2 regions of the Gluconobacter japonicus genome follow, and region 2 is predicted to be linked to the other one. Evidence: predicted binding sites of a transcription regulator. Region 2 holds the regulator's gene; the other holds the start of a gene.
What was found. Region 2 encodes HrcA, which represses chaperone genes, less so after heat shock. Its sites were predicted from a motif close to GTTNGCACTCNCNNNNNGNGAGTGCNAAC; they were not measured.

Region 1 (7,346 bases), on a different contig from region 2:
GTGGAAGTAGTCCGCGTCACTGCGGGCTTCGGCGCTGTCGGGGAACATTGGCGTAATGTCGCCACCGCCGCCAAACCAGCCCTTGGTCGTGATGATCATGCGCGTATTGAAATGCGCGGCACTGACATGGGGGTTGCAGGGGTGCGCGACGAGGGAGACGCCAGTTGCAAAGAAGCGTGGGTCTTCCGATGCGCCGGGAATGTTTTTGCGGAATTCGGGAGAAAATTCACCCCAGACCGTGGAGACGTTGACGCCCACCTTTTCGAAGACACGGCCCCGCATGACGGACATAACGCCGCCGCCACCTTCCGGTCGGCTCCATGCGGTACGGGTGAAGCGACCGGCTTCCGTGCGCTCCCGGAGAACCTGTGAGCCACCTTCGACGGCTTCGTCTTCGAGTTGCTCGTAGGACGCGCAGATCCGGTCCCGGAGAGTTTCAAACCAGGCTTTCGCCTCACGCTTCAGCGTATCATGAGGCACATCCGGGCGAACGAGTTCAGCAAAATCGGGGCTGATCTGGTCCATTTTTCTCTCCCCTACCATCCTGGGTACAAAATCACGTTACGTGGGATGTCCTAGCAAATCGCGCTTGATACGAACAGTTGGCTGGTTGCATGTCTGCTGCGGCTCTGTGGCGTGATGATGGCAGAGAGTGTCTTGCCGCTTCGTAAATATGAAACCGTTTTTTGCACCGGGCTGAGCAGCAGAGGCTTGCGCATGGCTTCGGTCTCGTGTTCCTGAACGATCCTCAAACATGTTCATCAAGGGCGGATTGAACACTCATGTCTTCGGAAACAGAAATTCAGCCGGTTATCGGCGTCATCGGCGGCTCTGGCCTGTATGATATTGATGGTCTGGAAAACAAGGAATGGCGCCGGGTTGAAACGCCTTGGGGCGAAACATCCGACGAACTGCTTTTCGGAACATTTGAGGGCGTAAAATGCGTCTTCCTGCCGCGTCATGGTCGTGGGCATCCGATCCCGCCGTCACGTCTTAACTTTCGTGCAAATATTGACGCTCTGAAGCGCTCGGGCGTGACGGATATTCTGTCGCTCTCAGCTGTGGGTTCTTTGAAAGAAGAATTACCACCGGGTCGTTTCGTGCTCGTCGATCAGTTCATTGATCGCAGTTTCGCCCGCGAAAAGAGCTTCTTTGAGACGGGATGTGTGGCGCATGTCGGCATGGCTGATCCGGTATCAGGCCGTCTGCTGGATGTTCTGGAAGCAGAGTCCCGTAAACTCGATATTCCGGTGACGCGCGGTGGCACTTACATCGTCATGGAAGGCCCACAGTTCTCAACGCGTGCCGAGAGTGAACTCTATCGGTCATGGGGATGCTCGGTTGTAGGCATGACCAACATGCCGGAAGCGAAACTCGCCCGTGAAGCCGAGATGACCTATGCGACGGTTGCGATGGTCACGGATTATGACTGCTGGCACACCGAGCATGACAGTGTCACGGTTGAGGCTGTTGTGAAGGTCATGAAAGGGAATGCGGATAATGCCCGTCGCCTCGTGAAGGCTGTGATTCCCGTTCTGGGGCAGAAGCGCCCGCTGGATCTTTCCGCCGAGCGTGCGCTCGATTTTGCGATCATCACTGCGCCTGAAAAGCGTGACCCGGCGTTGGTCGCCAAATTGGATGCTGTTGCAGGTCGTGTTCTAAACAAGGCCTGATGTTTCTGCCGCCCGCTTTTCAGGCGGGCGGCAACAGGGAAGGCAATCAGGGGCCTTCCTGCTTTTCATCAATCTGGGCATATCCCGGTTGACCGGCATCAGTGCTGGGATCATTCATCAGTTCGCGCTCTTCTTTCCGGTCTGCAACGGGGAAGTGGCGCTGATCACCCTGATCCGTACTGCGCTCGGGAAATTCTCCAAGATTTTCCTGAAGTCTTGGATCTTCTATCTGGACATCGGCCAGTTCTGGCGGCGGCAGGTTCTCAACAGGGATGCCTTCCGGGACACCTTTGATGGAAATCAGATCTGTTGCTTTGTCCAGATAGGCTTCCGGGCCGCCGTCAGGTTTGCCGTCGGCTTCCCAGAGGAGCTTGGCTTCACGACGGATGGCGGCATCGCGTTTGGGATCGACTTCAAGCGGATTGCTGCTCATAATCAAAACTCCTGAATAGGGTAGGAATGCTTCAAAGAGGTCCGTGTCGTTATATCGCTACGGACGTTATGCTCTCTTGAGATGATGTTTCAGGAAGGCAACGCTTCGGCTCCAGGCAAGATCACGTGCATCCTGATTAAAGCTGGATCGTTCCGGACAACCGAAGCCGTGACCGGCTTGATCGTAGAGGAAAACCTCCACTTCAGAGCGTGCTGCCCGGATTTTTTGAACATCGGCTGGAGGAATGGATGCGTCTTCACCGCCGAAATGAAGCTGTGTCGGGCAATGGGGAGCCGTATCGCAATGATTGGCAATGCCGCCGCCATACCAGCCAACGGCAGCATTGAAATGATGCGTCCGTGTTGCTGCAAGCCAGGCGATCAGGCCACCCCAACAGAAGCCAAGGACACCCACAGGACGTTGATCATCATTTTCACGCAGTTTTTCGGCACAGGCTGCGAGGTCCTGCTGGATCAGGTCCGGTGAAATTCCGCTGCGAAACTCCAGGCCTTCCTTCAGGCCTGCTTCGTTATAGGCGAGAACCGTATGGGGTTTGACCCGGTCAAATAAAGCCGGGGCGAGGACATGGAAACCCTGTTGTGCCAGTTCCGAACAGACCTCCCGGATATGTCCGGTCAGGCCAAAGATTTCCTGTACCACAACGATCGAGCGGGGGGACTCGGGGGAGCCGGTTTCCCAGGCTTCAAATTCATGTCCGTCAGCCGCCTTGAGGCGGATCATGTGACCTTCGGTCTTCTCTTGGGAATGCTTGTGGTCCATTGATTTCTGTCCAGTTTCTGTAACGCCGGAAAGGCAGGTGCCATGAGCGACGTCATCAATCTCCGTCGGGAACGCAAACGCCGCAAGTCTGTTGAGGATGCGAAGGACGCTGAAACTAATCGTCGTCTATTCGGGCGAACTAAGGGGCAAAAAATGGCAGATTCTCTCGAGAAGCAGCGCCTCAAAACCCTTTTGGACGGCAAGAAAATTTTTTCCCTGAAGGATGATGGTTCTTGACGAAAACAGTCGTTGGGACTACCTCTCTTGGCACTCTCGATGTGGGAGTGCTAACTGCGCTGCAGTCATTGAGCGCGTAACCCGGCCGCGTCGCTTTGTAGAAGGGCACGGCCTAAAATGGAGCAATCCATGACGACTTTTCGTCCCCTGCATGACCGCGTTGTGGTCCGTCGCCTGACTGGTGAAGAGAAGACCGCTGGCGGCATCATCATCCCTGACACCGCTAAGGACAAGCCGACCGAAGGCGAAGTCGTTTCCGTAGGCCCAGGCGCCCGGAACGAGCAGGGCCAGATCGTGGCTCTCGACGTCAAGGCTGGTGACAAGGTGCTGTTCGGCAAGTGGTCCGGCACCGAGGTGAAGATCGACGGCGAAGAGCTGCTGATCATGAAAGAGAGCGACATCATGGGTGTGATCGGCTGAACAGCCGTCCCCATTTCCTCTCATTAAAAGACCTCAACAGGAGATAAGAACATGGCTGCCAAGGACGTAAAGTTTGGTGCCGATGCCCGCGACCGTATGCTGCGTGGCGTTGATATTCTTGCAAATGCCGTCAAGGTAACGCTGGGCCCGAAGGGTCGTAACGTTGTTCTCGACAAGAGCTTTGGCGCACCGCGCATCACCAAGGACGGTGTCTCTGTCGCCAAGGAAATCGAACTGGCTGACAAGTTCGAGAACATGGGCGCTCAGATGGTGCGCGAAGTCGCATCCAAGACGAACGACCTCGCCGGTGACGGCACGACGACCTCCACGGTTCTCGCGCAGGCTATCATCCGTGAAGGTGCCAAGGCTGTTGCCGCTGGCATGAACCCGATGGACCTGAAGCGTGGCATCGACAAGGCTGTTGGCGTTGTTGTTGAAGAGCTGAAGAAGAACAGCAAGAAGATGACCTCCCCTGAGGAAATCGCTCAGGTCGGTACGATCTCTTCCAACGGTGAGCGCGAAATCGGTGAGATGATCTCCTCTGCAATGCAGAAGGTCGGCTCCGAGGGCGTCATCACGGTTGAAGAAGCCAAGGGTCTGCACACGGAACTCGACGTTGTCGAGGGTATGCAGTTCGACCGCGGTTACATCTCCCCGTACTTCGTGACGAACCCGGAGAAGATGACGGCCGATCTCGATGCGCCGTACATCCTGATCCACGAAAAGAAGCTTTCCTCGCTTCAGCCGATGCTGCCGCTGCTTGAGAGCGTTGTGCAGTCCGGTCGTCCGCTGATGATCATTGCTGAAGACGTTGATGGCGAAGCCCTTGCCACGCTGGTCGTGAACAAGCTGCGTGGTGGTCTGAAGATCGCTGCCGTCAAGGCTCCGGGCTTCGGTGACCGTCGCAAGGCCATGCTGGAAGACATCGCGATCCTGACGGGTGGCCAGGTCATTTCCGAAGACATCGGGATCAAGCTGGAATCCGTTACCCTCGACATGTTGGGCCGCGCCAAGAAGGTTCACATCGAGAAGGAAAACACCACGATCGTCGAAGGCGCTGGCAACAGCGAAGACATCAAGGGTCGTTGCAACCAGATCCGTGCGCAGGTCGAAGAAACGACGTCTGACTACGACCGTGAGAAGCTCCAGGAGCGTCTGGCCAAGCTGGCTGGTGGCGTTGCCGTCATCCGCGTCGGTGGCAGCACCGAAGTGGAAGTGAAGGAGCGTAAGGATCGCGTTGACGATGCGCTGCACGCAACCCGCGCTGCTGTTGAAGAAGGTATCGTTCCGGGTGGTGGTACGGCTCTTGCTCGCGCCTCTGTCGCTCTGAAGGGTCTGACCTTCGACAACGACGACCAGCGCATTGGTGGTGAGATCGTTCGCAAGGCACTTCAGACGCCGCTGCGTCAGATCGCTGAGAACGCTGGTGAAGACGGCGCCGTGATCGCTGGCAAGGTGCTCGAGAACGACACTTACAACTTCGGTTTTGATGCTCAGAACGCTGAGTACAAGGACCTTGTTGCTGCTGGCATCATCGATCCGACGAAGGTTGTCCGTACGGCTCTACAGGATGCCGCTTCGGTGGGTGGTCTGCTGATCACGACGGAAGCTATGGTTGCCGAACGCCCAGAGAAGAAGGCTCCGGCCGCTCCGGGTGGAATGGGCGGCATGGGCGACATGGATTTCTAATCCGATCGCACTTGATTTTCGCCCCGTTTCATGGGCGGGAATTGCGTCAGAACATTACAGGAAAGGCCGGTCCACGCAGGTGGGGCGGCCTTTTTTGATATGTGCAGGGCGCATATGTGACCCTTATGCAACGCCTGTCACAGAACTATCATGTTACGCCCGTAACCACGGTAACTTGGGGTGACATTTGCGTAACGACCTGTCTAAAGGACTCCACCGCCTTTAGAAGGATTTCGTTTCACTATGATCGTATCGCGTCGCAATACGTTACTTTGCGCATCGGTGCTGGGGATGGGAGCGCTTTCGAGCGTGGCTCATGCTGCAACCGAAAGCACCCATACGTCCTCACATGTGCGCCACAAGACTGTGACCCATAGTCCGGTGCGTTCTGCTGCGACGCCTGCAACAACAGCTCCGGTATCGGTTCGTCCCGTAGCGGCTCCGCAGTTTAATGCCCCTGTAGCGGTCAACCGGAGCCATGCCGTCCGTTCCATTGATTCAGCAACGCAGGAGAGCGTTGTTGTCACGGGTTCGGCTCTGAGCACGTCCAATAACTCCAATGCCAATCCGGTCCAGATCGTGACCAGCAAGCAGATCGAGCAAACGGGTGCCACCACGCTTGGTGATTACCTGCAGCGTCTGCCATCCGTTGGTTCTTCAGGAACAACGAACAGCCAGACAAATGGCACGGCCGGCGTGTCCTGTATTGATCTGCGCAACCTTGGTCAGAAGCGTGTTCTCGTCCTGATTGATGGCAAACGCGCTGCCATGGATGGTTCTGCCAGCTGCTTCGACATGAACACCATCAACGTTCATCAGGTGGCAAGCGTCGAAATCCTCAAGGATGGTGGGTCCGAGCTTTATGGTGCTGACGCTGTATCGGGCGTTATAAACATCAAGCTGAAGCATAACCTGGATGACGCGAACATCACGGTTCGTGGTGGCATCACTGATCGTGGCGATGGCCAAACGGGCATGATTTCCGGCTACAAAGGCTGGAACTTCGATCATGGCAAGGGCAACGTCACGATCTCTGGTTCTTACATGACCCAGAGCGGGATCCGTCAAAATAGCCGTGACTGGGCCAATCCGGTTGTTTCCGGACTGATTGCACCGGGTGGTTCGCCGACTTACGGGTCATCCATTCCAACTGCCGGACGCTTTATTACCGATAGCGCGGATAATGTTCCGAATGGTGATGGCACGTTCCATAATTTCAGTAAGGCTGATCGTTACAATTACGGCAACGATCAGAATCTGACAAACTCCCTTCAGGATGCCACGCTGTCGTTTGACGCACATTATGATGTGAACCGTCACTTCACGCCGTATGGCAACTTCCTGTACTCGCATCGTAATTCAAATGCGGAAATGGCGCCGATTCCGGTGTCAGGCAGCATTTATCCGTCAACGATGCCAGTCGCCATTACCATTCCGGGCAGCGCGCCGTACAATACGCTTGGCGAAGATGCCACGATGTACAAGCGTCTGGGTGAATGGGGAAACCGCGTCAGCCAGACTGCAACCGATACATATACGGCCAAGATTGGTGCTGAGGGTGAGATCACCCACGGCTGGAAATATGACCTCTCCTACACTTACGGGTGGAACCAGGTCATGTCCCAGACATCCGGTGTTGGTAACTACTCCAGGCTTCTCGATACCTATGGCCTCGCCGCTGCCGAACCTGGTAATCCGGACAGTGCGCTGGTTTATAACCCGTCGGTCTGTAATGCAGTCGCTGGTTGCACGCTTTCCAATCCGTTCAACAAGTTGTCTCCGCAGGCTGCCGAGTACTCAAACTACACGTCGCATGATCATTACTACTACCAGCTTCGCGACCTGAACCTGCGTATCAATAACAACCATGTCGTTCACATGCCGTGGAAGAACGGTGGTGACCTTGGTATCGCGCTGGGCATGGAGCATCGTGGTGAGCAGCTGGCATATCATCCTGATGCGATGGTGCAGGCTGGCAACACGCTGACGAACTCCGCGTCCTATACGGGTGGCGGCTTCAACGTTACTGAAGGTTACCTAGAAGGTAAGGCAACGCTGTTGCATAACGCCTTCCTCGCCAAGGACCTGACGATTGACGGTCAGGGCCGTTACTC
Region 2 (7,346 bases):
AGAGCGCATGCCTGCTATCGAGCACTTAACGCCTGACCCTGACCTCCATCTTCTTCTGGAGGATGGAGCCCTTATTCGTCCTGCCCGCTGGCAGGGACATCATGCTCTGTTCATGCTTCCCAAAGTTCCACCGCGTCTCTGGATCCTTTCCCGATTAAAAAGTGGTTTCAGCCGGTTTGAAAACCGTGGGGTGTTGATAGGGGATCTTACTTTTTATGATGAATTCGGTGCCCATCGTCTCACCACCCACCTGACATCCTGCCCTGCAGAGGGGTGGGGCCCGCAACAAAGCCCTCTGACACGCTGGACCAGTGGCAAAGCCCTGCTGGAGTTCGACTGTCCCCCCAGCAGCACAGCCGTCATGATGTCCATGGAGATCTGTTCGGAAGGCCCCTATCGTCTGTGGCCTCACGAAGAACCCCAGTCTCCTGTTACATAGGAGGCGGTTCAGCCTTCCACGCACGCCTTCAGAAACAGTTCAAAAGCGCGGCCACGATGGCTGAGGGCGTTCTTTTCGCTCTCAGCCATCTCGGCAAAAGTCCGCGTTTCGCCTTCTGGTACGAACATGGGATCGTAGCCATGCCCCTGTTCCCCGCGCGGAGGCCAAACCGTCTGGCCATGACACTCACCGACAACCGACTGCGTTTCTCCATCCGGCCATGCAAGACAGAGGGCCGCGACGAAAGACGCACCATGATCGGTCGTATCGCCCATTTCCCGATGCACCCGCTCCATGGCAATGCTCATATCCTTGGTCGGTCCACCCCAGCGCGCTGAATAGACGCCGGGCTGGCCGCCCAATGCGGAAACACAGAAACCGGAATCATCAGCCAATGCGGGCATGCCAGAAGCTCGCGCCGCAGCAAGAGCCTTGATTTCGGAATTACCAACGAACGTATCAGCCGTTTCTTCCGGTTCCGGCAGGTTCAGTTCCCCAGCAGACACGACCGTAATGCCGCTTTCTGCCAGAAGGGTAGAGAATTCGCGCAGCTTCCCGGCATTGTGGCTGGCAAGAACGATTTTTGATCCACGGGACAGACGACGCATCACAGGGTCTCCAGTGCAGCATTCTGGGCTTCGAACAGTTTGGCTGTGCCAAGACGTGCGAGGCGTAGCAGTTCAAAAAAATCATGGTCCTGAAAGGGAGACGTTTCCGCCGTACCCTGAATTTCCACGATGCCACCCTCGGCCGTCAGAACAAAATTCGTGTCGGCCTGTGCTGCGCTGTCTTCAATGTAATCCAGATCCAGCACGGCTCCGGCCTCTGTCAACCCGCAGGAAACAGCGGCGACCTGTGATGTGATGACGGAAGTGAGCTTAGCTTTTCGCAACGCCAGGGAAAGCGCCACCCAGGCACCGGTAATGGACGCGCAGCGTGTCCCGCCATCGGCGTTCAGCACGTCGCAGTCCAGTGTGATGGTCCGTTCGCCCAGTTTCTTCAGATTGACGCAGGGGCGTAGGGAACGGGCGATCAGCCGCTGGATTTCCTGCGTGCGGCCTGACTGCTTGCCCTTGGAGGCCTCCCGGTGTCCGCGTTGATGCGTGGCGCGCGGCAGCATGCCATACTCGGCATTGATCCAGCCCTGTCCCTTGTTGCGTAGGAAAGGGGGCACCTTGTTCTCAATCGACGCCGTGCAAAGCACTTCCGTTCCACCAACCCGGATCAGCGCAGACCCTTCCGCATGTCGGGCGAAGCCTGGCTCAATGGATACGGGGCGACCTTCGTCGCTGGCGCGGCCAGACGGACGCTTTGTCATGCGAAAAAATCCTCTCTTAGAAGCGAGTCCTGCCTCTACCGCGTTTGACGAGAACGCTTCCAGCCCCGACATACAGTTTTACCATGATGAGACCTGACCCTTCCTTCTTCCGCATGTCGAACTCCTTTCCTTCCGGGCTTGGGGACAGGGAAGCTGCGATTCTGAGGGAAATCGTCGAGGAATATGTCGAAACAGGTGCGCCGATCGGCAGCCGAACGCTGGCACAGCGCCTCAATCCAGCCTTGTCCCCTGCGACGATCCGCAACGTCATGGCTGATCTCGCACGGGCTGGCCTGCTGTTCAGCCCTCACGTTTCCGCAGGGCGCCTACCGACAGAAAAAGGCGTCAAACTCTTCGTGGAGGGTCTTCTTCAGTTCGGTGCCCTGACGGAAGAAGACCGTGCCAATATCGACAGCCGGCTGGACATCCACGGTCGCTCCTATCAGGAGACGCTTGCGGAAGCGTCCTCCATGCTGTCCGGGCTGTCTTCAGCCGCAGGGCTGGTATTGGCCCCAAAATCGGATGCCACCCTCAAGCATATTGAGTTCGTTGCCCTCGGTCCGGGCCGTGTTCTGGTTGTGCTCGTGAGTTCTGACGGGCAGGTGGAAAACCGGATTATCGAAACACCGCCCGGCCTTCCACATTCCGCCTTGGTTGAAGCGGGAAACTACCTGAACGCCCATCTCGGAGATCTGACGCTCGGCACCCTCAGGGAGCGGGTCAGCAAGGAAATGGATGCCAACCGTCATGAACTTGATGCTCTGACGGCCAGCGTGATTGAGAGCGGCCTCGCCACATGGGACGCGGATGGTGGAACGCTGTTCGTGCGCGGTCAGGGCAAGTTGCTGGCAGACATCACTGAAATCGAGCGCCTGACAACCATCCGAATGTTGTTCGATCATCTCGAAACCCAGGAAACCATGCTCCAGCTTCTGCAACTCGCAGACGCGTCGGAAGGGGTGAGGATCTATATCGGCAGCGAGAGCGGCATGTTCGGTATGTCCGGCGTGTCCATGATTGTGGCCCCCGCGCGGAATGAGGCTCAGAAAATCGTGGGTGCCATCGGGGTCATCGGGCCGACACGTCTGAATTACGGACGGATTGTTCCAGTCGTGGATTACACGGCCCGGATGGTCGGGCGCCTGCTGGGATAGTTGACTGCAACCCTTCCGCCTTTGCGTTGTTGAATCCCGCGTCCATCGGAAAGGAAAGAGTCCATGGCTACGATTGACGCAAAGAAGTCCGGTACGTTCCTCATTGGTGGTGACCTCAAGGTCCATCGCCTCGGATTTGGTGCCATGCGCATCACAGGCAAGGGCATCTGGGACGAACCACCAGACCATGAGGAAGTGGTTCAGACCCTTGAAAGCCTTCCAAAATTCGGCGTGGATTTCATCGACACAGCGGATTCCTACGGTCCCTTCGTTTCAGAAAACCTGATCCGCGAAGTGCTGTATCCCTACAAGAAGATGGTCATCGCCACGAAAGGCGGCCTGACCCGGCACGGCCCGGATATCTGGAAACCAGTCGGAAATCCGGACTATCTGCGACAGTGTGTCCTTATGTCCATGCGACGACTGGGCGTAGAACGCATAGACCTCTGGCAGCTTCATCGCATTGGGCCGGATTGTCCGGCAGAAAAGCAATTCGAGGCGATCGCCAAATTTCGCGAGGAAGGCCTGATCCGGCATGTCGGCCTGTCGGAAGTAAGCGTGAAAGACATCAAACTCGCGCAGAAATACTTTCCGGTCTCTACCGTTCAGAACCGCTTCAATCTTGTGGACCGCAAGTCCGAAGACGTGCTGGATTTCTGCACCAAGGAAAACATCGGGTTCATCCCGTGGGCACCTCTGGCTGCCGGAGAACTCGCCAAACCGGGCACCGACATGGACAAGATCGCCCATCGGCATCGTGCAGATGCGGGCCAGATTGCCCTTGCCTGGCTGCTCAAACGCTCGCCAGTCATTCTGCCTATTCCGGGGACAGGCAGCAGAGCACATCTGGAATCCAATGTCCGGGCAGCGTCCCTGAAACTTAATGATGAAGAGTTCGCTACGCTGGATCGGCAAGGTCAGGACGTCTGGCAGAAAACCGCCGCATGACCATAATGATCATGAACCGCTGAAAACCGTCACAAAATGACCCTTTTCAGCGGGGGCGACGAACGGCTCGTTTCAGTGCTATGCAGATTTCATGACGCGCCGTTCCATTCGCTCCCGTAATCCGCAAGACCCCAGGGCCAGTATGCCCCGTGGGCCACGTTTCCGTCGTTTCCGCCAGTCTCTTGCGATTGTTGCCGGCGTTGGGCTGGTTGGCATTGCGGGCGTGGGTGTGCTCGGCTGGACCACATACGCCAAACTTGTGGCTGATCTGCCAAGCGTGGATAGCCTGCGGGCTTACCAGCCGCCAACAGTCAGCCGGATCTACGCGTCTGACGAACGGCTGATGGCCCAGCTTGCCAATGAGCGGCGGATTTTCGTCCCAATTGACGCTATTCCGGACAAAGTCAAGCGCGCCTTCTTGTCCACGGAAGACCATAACTTTTACACCCATGGCGGTGTGGACGTGATGGCGATTGCCCGTGCCGGCATGACGGACGTGTTCGCCCGTCACGGACGTCGCCCGCTTGGTGCGTCCACCATTACGCAGCAGGTCGCCAAGGTCATGCTGCTTAACAGCAACGTCCTGACCATTGATCGCAAGATCAAGGAAGCCCTGCTGGCGATGAAGATGGAGCAGGTCCTGTCCAAGGACAAGATTCTCGAAATCTATCTGAACGGCATTTATCTGGGGAACGGTGCCTTCGGTGTCGCCGCCGCCGCCCAGACCTATTTCAATAAGCCGCTCGATCAGCTGGATGATGCGGAAGCTGCCTCTCTGGCTGCTCTTCCCAAATCCCCGACGAATTACAACCCGTTCCTGCACCCGCAAACGGCTCTGATGCGCCGGAACATCGTGCTGGATCTGATGGCCGATAACGGCGTCATCAGCCGCGAGCAGGCAGAGCAGGACAAGAAAGAGCCTCTGGTTCCGCAGCAGAAGCAGCGTTTTGGTCCTCTTCCGGATTCCGAATGGTTCGGCGCGGAAGTTCGTCGTCAGTTGATTAGCCAGTATGGCGAAGACAAGGCCCTTCAGGGGGGCCTTGAGATCCATACAAGTCTGGATCAGCCCCTTCAGGCTTCAGCCACGAAGCTGCTACATGAAGGGCTGATGAACTATGACCGCAGCCGCAGTGGCTGGCGCGGCCCGGTTCGTCATCTGGACGGAATTGACGCTGAAGGGTGGGAAGACAGCCTGAACAGGGTCTCGGCCCCCGCCGGAATGCTGCGTGAATGGCGGCTGGGCGTCGTGCTGCCTGGTGCTTCCAAAGTCGGCTGGATCGAAGAGGGTGTCTCAAAGACCGGTCCACTTTTGACGACGGATCTCTCCTGGGCCAGACGGATGCACCCGCTGCGCGCTGGCGATGTCATCATGATCGAACCGCAGGAAAGCGGTTCCGCTGCCCTACGTCAGATTCCGCAGGTTGAAGGCGCTGTCGTGACGATGGACGTCCGCACCGGGCGCGTGCTGGCCCTTGTCGGTGGCTGGTCCTTCCACGAAAGCCAGTTCAACCGTGCGACACAGGCGCTGCGTCAGCCGGGTTCGTCTTTCAAGCCCTTCGTCTATCTGACGGCCATGGAGCAGGGGATTTCCCCTTCCGAGAAGTTCGATGATTCGCCGGTGTCTTATGGAGACTGGCACCCAAAGAACTACGAACACGACAACTGGGGCCCAACAACCCTTCATGACGCGCTACGTGAGAGCCGGAATCTCGTGACCATCCGTGTTGCTGCCCATCTGGGTATGAAGGCTGTGGCGGATACGGCCATCAAGGCGGGTCTCGTGGATCAGATGCCGCATGTGCTCCCCGCTGCTCTGGGCGCGGTCGAAACGACGGTGCTCAAGGAAGCGGCAGCCTATGCCAGCATCGCCAATGGCGGCCATGTCGTTACCCCTACGCTGGTGGACGATATTCAGGACCGTCTCGGCAATATCGTCTGGCGCGCACCCGGTCTGACACTGGGCACAACATTGCAGGCCCCGCCTGCGCCGCCGGTGGATCCTGCATCTCCCACGATCACGCCAACAGCGCCGGATGGCCAGCCTGCGACAGTCCCGCCAACCCCGGTCCAGCCTGCGCAGCCTGTTCCCGGCAGCGTGTCTGTTCCGTCGCTCACCGATACGCGTCCTGTTCTCGCAAGCGAAGCCAGCACCTATCAGATCACGGCCATGCTTCAGGACGTAATTGCCCGCGGTACGGGGCGTATGGCGGGCGTCGGAATTGATCGACCCATCGCAGGCAAGACAGGCACCAGTCAGGACTTCCACGACGCATGGTTCGCAGGCTTCTCGCCGGATATCGTGACAGTCGTCTGGGTTGGGTTCGATACGCCGCAGACGCTTGGCAAAAATGCAGATGGCGGTCGTATCGCTGGCCCGATCTGGAACAAGATCATGAAAGTCGCGCTGGCTAATCGTCCAAGGCTCGATTTCCGGGTCCCGGCGGATATTACGCTGGCGTCCTATAATACAGGTCGCATTACGGCAACGGACGGATTTAAGGCGGATCAGGTTCCGGGTGCCTCTGTGGCTCTGCATGGCTTCGGCGCCGGTACGGAAGCGCTGACAGCAGCGGATACGGGAGCCGATACCGTTATTTCCGATTCCGAGAGCGATATGGGGGATGCTGGTCCGCAGAGTGCTGGTCCGACGTCCAATCCCAAGGCGCAGGCTCAGAAACCTGCTCCCTCTGATGGTGACATTGGTGTAGGTGGTCTGTACTGAGTGCAGCCACATCACCTCGATGGAATGGAGGAATTATTATGTCGGCCGAGACCGAAGCGCTCTCCGAACAGATCAAGCAGTCGGTGGCACTGCTGAGGAGGCATCTTTAACTGGGATGTCGCTACAACACGCCTTGCGGAACTGAACCACCGCGCGGAAGACCCAGACCTTTGGAATGATGCGGATGCTGCCCAGAAGTTGATGCGTGAGCGGACAACGCTTGCCAATCAGATCGAGGGTGTCCAGCAGATTGAACAGGATGTCGAAGGCACTCTGGAACTTGTCGAACTCGCTGAAATGGAGAACGACACGGATCTGGTGCAGGAAGCCATCACAACCCTGCGCGGACTGGCCGCAGAGGTTCAGAAGCGCGAAATCGAAAGCCTTCTCTCTGGCGAGGCAGATTCCAATGACTGCTACGTTGAAGTGAACGCCGGCGCAGGTGGAACGGAAGCCCAGGACTGGGCGGAAATGATCCTGCGCATGTACACGCGCTGGGCGGAACAGCACGGCTACAAGGTCACCTTCATTGAAAGCAGTGAAGGCGAACAGGCAGGAATCAAGTCTGCGACCATCCAGATCAGTGGCCATAACGCCTATGGTTGGATGAAGACGGAAGCTGGTGTGCATCGCCTCGTGCGGATCTCGCCGTTTGATGCTGCTGCCCGTCGTCAGACGTCCTTCGCCTCTGTCTGGGTCTATCCGGTGGTCGATGATTCCATTGAAGTGGAGATCAACGATTCGGACCTTCGTGTCGATACCTTC

Region 1: a site for HrcA is predicted at 3,150-3,178, ahead of groES (co-chaperone GroES). Genes of this name have one in related genera too.

What each region holds. Positions count from the first base shown of each region.
Region 1 is NZ_JABCQN010000001.1:681,082-688,427, forward strand. Features, by position in the region: gene hemF (oxygen-dependent coproporphyrinogen oxidase) at 1-525, opposite strand, end outside; gene HKD32_RS03150 (S-methyl-5'-thioadenosine phosphorylase) at 783-1,673, shown strand; gene HKD32_RS03155 (DUF2934 domain-containing protein) at 1,720-2,106, opposite strand; gene HKD32_RS03160 (dienelactone hydrolase family protein) at 2,173-2,886, opposite strand; gene HKD32_RS03165 (DUF4169 family protein) at 2,929-3,123, shown strand; gene groES (co-chaperone GroES) at 3,253-3,543, shown strand; gene groL (chaperonin GroEL) at 3,595-5,232, shown strand; gene HKD32_RS03180 (TonB-dependent receptor domain-containing protein) at 5,476-7,346, shown strand, end outside.
Region 2 is NZ_JABCQN010000007.1:44,636-51,981, reverse strand. Features, by position in the region: gene HKD32_RS12570 (hypothetical protein) at 8-439, shown strand; gene rdgB (RdgB/HAM1 family non-canonical purine NTP pyrophosphatase) at 448-1,047, opposite strand; gene rph (ribonuclease PH) at 1,047-1,757, opposite strand; gene hrcA (heat-inducible transcriptional repressor HrcA) at 1,841-2,911, shown strand; gene HKD32_RS12550 (aldo/keto reductase) at 2,975-3,859, shown strand; gene HKD32_RS12545 (penicillin-binding protein 1A) at 3,951-6,581, shown strand; one part of gene prfB (peptide chain release factor 2) at 6,620-6,688, shown strand; one part of gene prfB (peptide chain release factor 2) at 6,690-7,346, shown strand, end outside.